Regions from separate parts of the Shewanella sp. SP2S2-4 genome, predicted to be linked through region 3. Evidence: predicted binding sites of a transcription regulator. Region 3 holds the regulator's gene; each other region holds the start of a gene.
The links. The regulator FliA, encoded in region 3, starts transcription of late flagellar genes. The targets are predictions, from matches to a motif close to CTAAAGNTNNNNNNNNNNNNGCCGATA.
Positions count from the first base shown of each region.

Region 1: a site for FliA is predicted at 1,360-1,386, ahead of pomA (flagellar motor protein PomA). Genes of this name have one in related genera too.
Region 2: a site for FliA is predicted at 1,332-1,358, ahead of Q4Q54_RS14345 (VC2046/SO_2500 family protein). Genes of this name have one in related genera too.

Region 1 covers NZ_JAUOER010000012.1:144,846-148,122, forward strand. Annotated here, with positions in the region: gene Q4Q54_RS11935 (flagellar motor protein MotB) at 1-430, opposite strand, end outside; gene pomA (flagellar motor protein PomA) at 434-1,201, opposite strand; gene xseB (exodeoxyribonuclease VII small subunit) at 1,516-1,755, shown strand; gene ispA ((2E,6E)-farnesyl diphosphate synthase) at 1,758-2,639, shown strand; gene dxs (1-deoxy-D-xylulose-5-phosphate synthase) at 2,661-3,277, shown strand, end outside.
Region 2 covers NZ_JAUOER010000017.1:71,175-74,451, reverse strand. Annotated here, with positions in the region: gene Q4Q54_RS14365 (PLP-dependent cysteine synthase family protein) at 1-592, opposite strand, end outside; tRNA gene Q4Q54_RS14360 (tRNA-Tyr) at 858-942, opposite strand; tRNA gene Q4Q54_RS14355 (tRNA-Tyr) at 1,027-1,111, opposite strand; tRNA gene Q4Q54_RS14350 (tRNA-Tyr) at 1,183-1,267, opposite strand; gene Q4Q54_RS14345 (VC2046/SO_2500 family protein) at 1,393-1,881, shown strand; gene Q4Q54_RS14340 (DUF406 family protein) at 2,090-2,377, shown strand; gene Q4Q54_RS14335 (EAL domain-containing protein) at 2,629-3,277, shown strand, end outside.
Region 3 covers NZ_JAUOER010000012.1:8,271-11,547, reverse strand. Annotated here, with positions in the region: gene flhF (flagellar biosynthesis protein FlhF) at 1-153, shown strand, start outside; gene Q4Q54_RS11360 (MinD/ParA family protein) at 158-1,039, shown strand; gene Q4Q54_RS11355 (RNA polymerase sigma factor FliA) at 1,032-1,745, shown strand; gene cheY (chemotaxis response regulator CheY) at 1,793-2,176, shown strand; gene Q4Q54_RS11345 (protein phosphatase CheZ) at 2,190-2,927, shown strand; gene Q4Q54_RS11340 (chemotaxis protein CheA) at 2,943-3,277, shown strand, end outside.

The DNA of each region.
Region 1 (3,277 bases), 140 kb from region 3:
CCGCTTCGGCCTTAACCGCATCAGCCACTTCCTGCGCTGTTGCAGTGGCTTCGCCGCCACGCTGGGAACCACTTTGCTGCTGCACGCCGCCCGCACTGTCGTCTTCACCCGCTTGGTAATCCAATACAGGTTCCGTCATTTCATTGGTTTGTTGGTTGATTATTTCAATCGGGGTGGGATCGGGACGTCCTGGTCTAAATTCTAAGGCAATCACTGACGTCCCCTTCGGGATATCTTTGACTTCCACCTTATTTTGCACACCAAAGGCATACTTCATTGAGCCCGCGATCTGCTTAAACTTCATTACGTCCATTTCGGAAAATGACAATAACAACACGAAGAAACACATCAACAGCGACATCAAGTCAGCAAAGGTCGCCAACCACATCGGTGCTCCGGCCGGTGGACAGTTGCACTTAGCCTTAGCCATGGGCTACTCTCCGTCCGTTGTATCTATTTTGCGATTTTTCTCAGCCAGATAATTTTTCAAGAAGCCTTCAATCACCCGAGGGTTTTGTCCGTCTTGAATCGCCAATACCGCATCCATAATCAAGTTACGGTTCAGCATTTCTTCACCCATCCTAAGCGTTAACTTATCCGCGATAGGAAGACAAACCATGTTGGCGACCATAGCGCCGTATAAGGTGGTTAACAAGGCCACCGCCATTGAAGGGCCGATGGATTTAGGATCTGACATGTTTGACAGCATGGCCACAAGACCCACCAGCGTACCTATCATGCCCATTGCAGGACCTACGTCACCGAAGGCTCTAAAAATGCCGATCCCAGTACGATGGCGCTCTTCGGTCAGGGCGATATCCTTCTCTAAGGCAGCGCGCACCACTTCACCATCGTGACCATCAACGAGCATGTCGACGGCTTTTTGCATAAAGCTGTTGGTAATTTGCGCTTCTTCTAAAGCTAAAAAACCGCCTTTACGGGCGGCATCAGCCATAGTCACGGACTGTTCAATCAAATCTTCTGGCTTATCAATCTTAAAAATAAACGCTTTAGCGGCGATTTTTACCGCACTAAAAAACTGTTTAAGATTGAACTTCATCATCACTACGAAGAAGGACCCACCGAAAACAATAAGAATCGAAGGTACATCAACGAAAATCATTAAACCGCCGCTGGTGGCCATTGCCCCTAAGATGAAACCAAAGGCACCCACAATTCCAATTACTGTTGCTAAATCCACAACGGCTCCTCACTTTTCGTAATAAACGACATAATACTCACCCTAGGTAAGCAATAACACTCAGCAGTTCCACTGAGTAAGATAATCCCAACGACACACATGCGAGCCTTGTCTATCAAGTTAAAAATTACCATACAAATGATGATACTATTGTCAGTTATCGGACACACACTAAGCAAGTTTAGCGACAATTTATATTTTCTGAAAAAATTTCAGTAACAAAGCGTGCTATTGAGCAAATATCTTTAGTCTGAATTTGACCCTAAAGCCGCCCTGATATACCTTGTGTCCGCTAAATCAAAGGAAGCATAAACGTGGCGAAGAAACCCGAAAATCTCAGTTTTGAAGAATCCCTTGGCGAACTCGAGCGCATTGTTGCCGATCTAGAACAAGGCGATATCTCCCTCGATGACGCGTTAAAACAATTTGAACGTGGCATCAATCTGGTTCGAAATAGCCAAGCAAAACTCGAACAAGCCCAACAAAAAGTGGCCATTTTACTGAAACAAGATGAAAATGCGCCCCTATCCACCTATGCCGTTGAGGGCGAATAAGCGTGTTAGTCAGTGCCATTCAAGAATTTCAACAACGGGTTGATAATCAATTAAAACAGCGTTTTAGTACGCTTGAAGATACCGCTCCCCAATTAAAAGCTGCCATGACTTACGGCGCCTTATTGGGTGGCAAACGCATTCGACCTTTCCTTGTATACAGTGTCGGACGCATGTTTGGGGTCGAGCTCGAAAAATTAGATGCTTGCGCCGCAGCCATTGAATGTATCCATGCTTATTCATTGATCCACGACGATTTACCCGCCATGGATGATGATGAGCTGCGCCGTGGTCAGCCCACAGTGCATATCGCGTTTGATGAAGCGACCGCCATTTTAGCTGGGGATGCACTGCAGACCTTAGCCTTTGAAATTGTCACCGAAGCGGTAGCTGGGATCAGCAGCGAGCAACATATCGCTATGGTCAGAGTATTGGCAAAAGCCTCAGGTTATCGTGGCATGTGTGGCGGCCAAGCGATAGACTTAGCCTCAACAGATAAACATATTGATCTTAAAGCATTAACTCAGTTACATAATATGAAAACGGGCGCCCTTATCAGCTGCGCTGTTGAGTTAGCGTTAATCGCCGCGAACGCGCCAAAAGATCAGTATGCTGCTATGATGGATTTTGCCCGTGCGGTCGGACTCGCCTTCCAAGTACAAGACGATATCCTTGACATAGTAGCCACCACCGAAGAACTCGGTAAGCCGCAAGGCTCTGATACTGAATCGAATAAGAGTACGTTTCCACAACTACTTGGACTACAAGGTGCACAAGACACCGCCAAACAACTGATCCAAGAGGCACTATCAGCGCTGGCTAAATTGCCATACAATAGCCAGTTAATTGCAGACTTCGCCCGCTATATCATTGAGCGAAGAATATAATAAGAGTCGAAGTATCTCGCTATGAGTTTGGACATTTCTCAGTTTCCCGTGTTGGCGCAGGCCAACACCCCTAATGAACTCCGCCAGCTTCCTCAGGCACTTTTACCACAAGTAGCCGACGAACTGCGCGAGTTCCTTCTTAAGTCTGTTGGCATATCCAGCGGACATTTTGCCTCTGGGCTCGGCACAGTGGAACTCACTGTTGCGCTGCACTATGTCTACAACACCCCTTTTGATCGGCTGATTTGGGATGTGGGCCATCAGGCTTATCCCCATAAAATTCTTACGGGTCGCCGTGACAAGATGCACACCATTAGACAAAAAGATGGTTTGCATCCTTTCCCATGGCGTGAAGAAAGTGAATACGATACTTTCAGCGTTGGGCATTCAGGCACGTCTATCAGCGCCGCGCTGGCGATGGCGATTGCCGCTGAAAAAGAGCAAGCGGGTCGTAAAGTCGTTGCCGTGATCGGCGATGGCGCCATGACAGGCGGCATGGTATTTGAAGCCATGAACCACGCTGGCGACTTGCACAATGACATGCTCGTGGTATTGAACGACAACGAAATGTCGATCTCTGAAAATGTCGGCGCCCTCAATAACCATTTAGCACAACTGATGTCAGGCCGTTTTTACAC
Region 2 (3,277 bases), on a different contig from region 3:
CCATCTGATTGAAAATCGAATTGGCAATATTGTTATTACCGCGCCAGTCGGTCGCGCGCTCGGCGTAGGTGAATTGATCCATATAATGGCCGCCAAGCTCTGCGGCGAGGCGTGCCGATTCGGCGTAAATCTTACTGGAATGATCGACAAAATGACATTGGCCGCCATAGAAAGTGATCTGTTCAATCTTCTTTTTAGCCGTACTTTTAGGCATCACGGCAATAAAAGGTAAACCGAGTAAGCGGGCAAAATAGGCTTCAGAAATCGCCGTGCTGCCCGATGAGGATTCGATAATCGGCGTGCCTTGTTTAATCCAGCCGTTACACAGGGCATAGAGGAAGAGTGAGCGGGCGAGGCGATGCTTTAAGCTGCCTGTCGGGTGGGTACTTTCATCTTTAAGATAAATATCTATGCCATCGAGCATAGGTAATTCAAGCTTAATCAAATGGGTATCGGCGCTGCGCTGAAAATCCGCTTCAATCTTGCCTATCGCATGGGCTTCCCACGTTGGGCAGAGTCTGTGAGCGCTGTGTGAGTCAACTGGCGGTTGAATTGTGTTAGATATCATCATAGTCACTTCGAAAGGGATCATTTTTAGAGCATATCACAGGGACGGGTAAAGCGGTTTTATTGGATCTGCTTGGCGTTACTCGTTTGGGATCATTAGCTTGAAGTAGAGCTAGGCGTGATTGATGTTAAAGACAAATATCGCGAACTAAAAAGATGACTTCAAACAGAAGTGCAGTTAAATACAAGGAATGTAATCAGAACAAAAATGAATAGACGAAGCTAATGAAGTTAAAACTGGAATAGAAAAAACGGAAGTTGAACAAGAGGGATATAGATAATGAAAGAAATGGTGGAGGGAGAAGGATTCGAACCTTCGAAGGCTGAGCCGTCAGATTTACAGTCTGATCCCTTTGGCCACTCGGGAACCCCTCCACAAACTTTCTTTACTTTTAAAACTGAACCAAACATTGGCCATGTTTGGTATTTGAAAATGATTATCTGCGTTAGAGATAAAGATGGTGGAGGGAGAAGGATTCGAACCTTCGAAGGCTGAGCCGTCAGATTTACAGTCTGATCCCTTTGGCCACTCGGGAACCCCTCCACGAATACCTTTAACGCTTTTGTAAAACTCTACATCATTTTCGAACAACACTCATAAACTTACAGTGCAAATGGTGGAGGGAGAAGGATTCGAACCTTCGAAGGCTGAGCCGTCAGATTTACAGTCTGATCCCTTTGGCCACTCGGGAACCCCTCCTCAATTGCGGCCGCCATAGTAGTCAGAAACCTTTTGCATGTAAATACCCAATTTAAAAATTTTCCTAAAGTTATGCATCAAATGGTCGATTAACTAACAACGAATTGTTTTGACGATGTTTTTTTATGCAAATTGATGTTCCTTTAGTCAACGAAGCCCAAATTGGCACCCGCTTAAATGCGGCGATAGAAAACGACAGACGGGGCGAATTCGCCCTGTTGCTGTCGTTACTGTCGGTTGACGCACGGGACATGGCGCAATTTCAATGGCAAAAAGATCTCGATATGGCGCAAAAATTACAGCGTCAGTTCGAATTACCACCACAGCAAAGCTTAATGGCGGATTTATCCTCAGCCGAACCTGTAGTCGATAACAGCAGTATTTTTATGGCGCAAGGTCCGCGGGCATTTCAATTACAGCAGGCACTACGACCGGAAGCCTTAGTGATCCGAGGCGGTGAGAGCGTTGCAATGGCCGAGGCCCTGAGTAACTGTGATCATGTCACCCAGCTCAGGCAGCGGGGCCAACTCAGCGCGCCTAAGGTTGAAATCATGCATTTTGCCGATCAATTGGCAATCCAACGTAATCTCGTGCCTCTGCTCGCTTCCGCCTAGTTACCCATTTCCAGCAAGTCCTCTACAATACCAATAGCGTCAATCTGCGCCATTTCAGTAAATAAGCGTGAGCTAAAGCCAGTTATCTTGAGGCTTAATTACCTATAATTCTGATTAACCTATCGAGTTACCCACTTACCGCGCAAATAAATTAGCGGCATAGTTTAGTGATGCCGTTAATCAGTCGCTTTATAAATAAGGAATACAGATGAAAGGCATAATAGAAGCACAGAATCCGGCAGTGAATGATACTTGCACCGATTGTGGCAGTTTTGTCGATATCGGCGCCGTCATTGATGAACACGATACCTTATTGACGTTAAATTTTGTTGGCGATAGCGCGCAAACAGATGCCGAAAGTATGGCGAGCCGCGCCCAAGCTCGATTTGCTGAAGTACAAACTGAGTTTGTGACCACGGCGGCGGGTATCGATTTACTGCTGACCTTTGGTGTGAGCGCCGAGAAAATGATTTTCCAATTGGAAAACGGTTTATAAGTTTTTGTGCAGCACTTTTAGTGGATAGATTTTAGCGGATAGAATTCGAGCTTAATCGTTTTAACTGTCTAAAAATGCTGCAGTTGTTAACTGAATTGTAATAAATTGTGCCACATGTTGCTGCACTTACAATAGATAGTGTAATCTGCCTCCAAATAAGAATAATTCAATCAGCTTAATTGCACATTTCAAGGTACTTTTGCGCGTAGCAAAGACCTTTAGCCCAACACGAAGTTTTGTAGGGAATCAGCGTGAAACGACGTCAGCATCAGCATTTATTGGAGTCTTTGGTTCAGTCAACTGCAAAACAGCAGGGCGATTTCACCAAGACAGCAGAGTTAGCCACAGAGTTGTTGTGCCAGAATTTAGCGGTTTCTTTGGTGTCAGTGTGGACGTTTTCAGCTGATCAACAAACCCAAACACTCGTTGCACAATTTGGTTCTATGATGTTGCAAGACATTCATAGGCCTAAACTATTACAAGCTTGTCCCCGTTATGTGCACGAGCTTAAAACCCTGCGCCATATCGATGCCGGCAATGCCCTGACCGATCCCCGTTTAAGTGAATTGGCAGAGTGCTACTTTATCCCGCGGCACATCAATTCAACTCTCGACATCGCCATTCGCATTAATGGTCGTCTCGAAGGTGTGCTCTGCATCGAGCGGGCGCAATTCACTCCCCATTGGCACGACAGCGAAATCCACCTGTCGTGCCAGATGGCCGATCAATTAGCCCTGACCTTAGCGACAAAACACAGCTACGACAAAGAAGAAAGTTTGAGCCTATTTCGCTGCGCGACGGAGCAATCACGGCAGATCAGTATGCTCATTAATTTGCATACTGAAAAAGTCGAGTATGTGAATCAGGCACACAGTAAAATCACTGGCATGCCCCGTGAGC
Region 3 (3,277 bases):
TATGTTACTGATGGACAAAGAGTTCCTGAAGATATGAAAGTTGCGGATACCTTAGATTTAGCCCAGCAGGCACTCGCAGCGTTAGATAGTACAGAACAACAATCATTACAAGACACAGCGTGGTCAGATAATATGGCCTGTGCATTTGAGTAGATTTATGACCCTGGATCAAGCAAGTGGTTTACGTATGATGAATCAACCCTATAACGAAAAAGTGAAAGTAATCGCGGTCACAGGTGGTAAAGGTGGCGTTGGTAAAACCAGCGTTTCCATTAATACAGCTGTGGCATTAGCCGAAAAAGGCAAGCGTGTCTTGGTACTTGATGCTGACCTTGGCTTAGCAAACGTCGATGTCATGCTGGGTATTCGTGCCGAGCGTAACCTCTCCCATGTTCTCTCTGGTGATGCAGAGCTTGACGATATTATCGTTCGTGGCCCTAAAGGGATTGGCATAGTGCCAGCCACTTCAGGAACACAAGGGATGGTGGAATTAAGCCCAGCGCAACATGCCGGGTTAATTCGCGCATTTAGTGAGATGCGGACTCAGTTTGATATTCTAGTCGTAGATACTGCTGCTGGGATTTCAGATATGGTGCTCAGTTTCTCACGTGCATCGCAGGATGTGCTGGTCGTTGTTTGTGATGAACCCACATCAATTACCGATGCCTATGCCCTGATAAAAATCCTCAGCCGTGAGCATGGCGTGTTCCGTTTTAAAATAGTTGCCAATATGGTGCGTAGTTTACGCGAAGGTATGGAATTATTTGCTAAACTCAGTAAAGTGACCGACAGATTTTTGGATGTCGCCCTTGAATTGGTTGCAACAATCCCATTTGACGAAAACTTACGTAAATCAGTTCGTAAACAAAAATTGGTGGTTGAAGCGTATCCTAAATCACCAGCAGCGATTGCGTATCAAGGGTTGGCAAATAAAATTCTAAGCTGGCCTGTACCGCAGCAACCTGGTGGGCATTTGGAGTTTTTCGTTGAGCGTTTAGTTCAACGACCAGATTTTCAAGAGGAAAAAACGAGTGAATAAAGCCGCTGCGTATACTTGTTTAGACAATAAATCGTCGATCGTTGAACAGTATGCTCCGTTGGTTAAAAGAATTGCGCATCATTTACTCGCCAGACTACCTGCCTCAGTGCAGCTAGATGATTTACTCCAAGCTGGGATGATGGGTTTATTAGAAGCATCATCCAAGTTTGATGGTGGCAAGGGTGCGAAATTTGAAACCTTCGCCGGCATACGTATACGAGGGGCGATGTTAGATGAAATTCGCCGTGGTGATTGGGTGCCTCGTTCCGTTCATCGTAATAACCGCAAGGTTGCACATGCTATTGATGAGTTAGAGCAAGAACTGGGCCGTGATGCACGCGACACAGAAATTGCAGAAAAACTTGATATGACGCTCGATGAGTACCATCATATTCTTAACGATGTTTCTGTCGGAAAAATCATAGGGATAGAAGACTTAGGCGTATCTCAGGATATACTTACAGTGAGTGATCGGTCCGATGATGACTCATTTGAAGCATTAGCTGAGAACCAATTTCATTCTGCGCTGGTTGAGGCAATTAAATTATTGCCTGAAAGAGATGCATTAGTGTTATCCCTGTACTACGATGAAGCATTGAATTTAAAAGAGATTGGCGCCATTCTTGAGGTCAGTGAATCGCGTGTTAGCCAGATATTAAGTCAGGCAATGTTGCGATTGAAAGCTAAACTCAAGCACTGGACATAAGTATAATTATTAATCGAGCACAGAATGTCAGCTCACCGGAGGAAACCTTGGACAAGAATATGAAGATTCTCATTGTTGACGATTTTTCGACAATGAGGCGTATCATCAAGAACTTGTTGCGAGACTTGGGGTTTAACAATACCCAAGAAGCAGACGATGGCTCAACAGCCCTGCCGATGTTGCAAAAGGGGGATTTTGATTTTGTTGTTACAGATTGGAATATGCCCGGTATGCAAGGCATCGATCTGTTAAAAGCAATTCGCGCAGATGATTCGCTAAAGCATTTACCCGTATTAATGGTGACAGCTGAAGCAAAACGTGAACAGATTATCGCTGCCGCTCAAGCGGGAGTGAATGGATATGTGGTTAAGCCTTTTACCGCTGCAACGCTGAAAGAGAAGCTAGATAAAATATTCGAACGACTCGCTTGAGCAAGGATGAGCTATGAAGTCACAAACATCAGGGCTCATCACGCTCGAACAAGCTCAGCACTTGGTTGAATTATTAAGTGTCGGTGAGCAACGTCAGGCAGATGATTTATTTCGGGAGCTTGCTGCTCCACTGCAACGAGAATTATTTGAAGAGGTAGGGAAATTAACTCGGCAACTTCATAGCGCTTTAATGGATTTTCAAGTTGATAATCGTCTAGCTGAATTAGCCAATACAGAAATTCCCGATGCCAAACAACGTTTAAATTACGTTATTGACATGACTGAACAAGCGGCAAATAAAACCATGGATGCGGTAGAAGAATGTTTACCTTTGGCCAATGCCGTAACGGTAAATATTCAAAAAGTCATGCCATCTTGGGACAAATTAATGCGCCGAGAAATAGAACTCAGCGAGTTTAAGGTTCTTTGCCACGATGTCCAAGATCTTATGTCCCGTAGTTCAAATGACTCGACTCGACTGCGTGAATTGTTAAATCAAATATTGATGGCGCAAGATTTTCAAGACTTAACAGGACAAATGATACGTCGTGTTATTGATCTGGTTATGGAAGTAGAAAGTAATCTGGTTTCTATGCTGACGGTATTTGGTGAGCAGCCTATGATTGAAAGTCAGATTGCTCAGAAAAATAATATTGAAGCGGAAGGGCCGATAATGAATGCCGAGCTTCGTCAAGATGTAGTAACGGGTCAAGACGAAGTGGATGATCTTCTATCGAGTCTGGGTTTCTAACTGGGAGTCAATTTGATGGCCTTTGATGTAGATGAAGAGATACTCCAGGACTTTTTAATCGAAGCCGGTGAAATTTTAGAGCTTCTGCAAGAGCAACTCGTTGCGCTTGAAAATAATCCTGATGACACTAACTTGCTAAACGCCATTTTTAGAGGGTTCCACACCGTTAAAGGTGGCGCAGGCTTTCTTAGCTTAACTCCCATGGTCGATGTGTGTCATGAGGCTGAAAATACCTTCGATTTATTACGGACTGGCAAACGTAGCGTCAATGCAGAGCTGATGGACATTATTTTGCAGGCTGTTGATGCAATTAATACCATGTTTGCTCAAACGCAGCAGGGCGAGCAGCA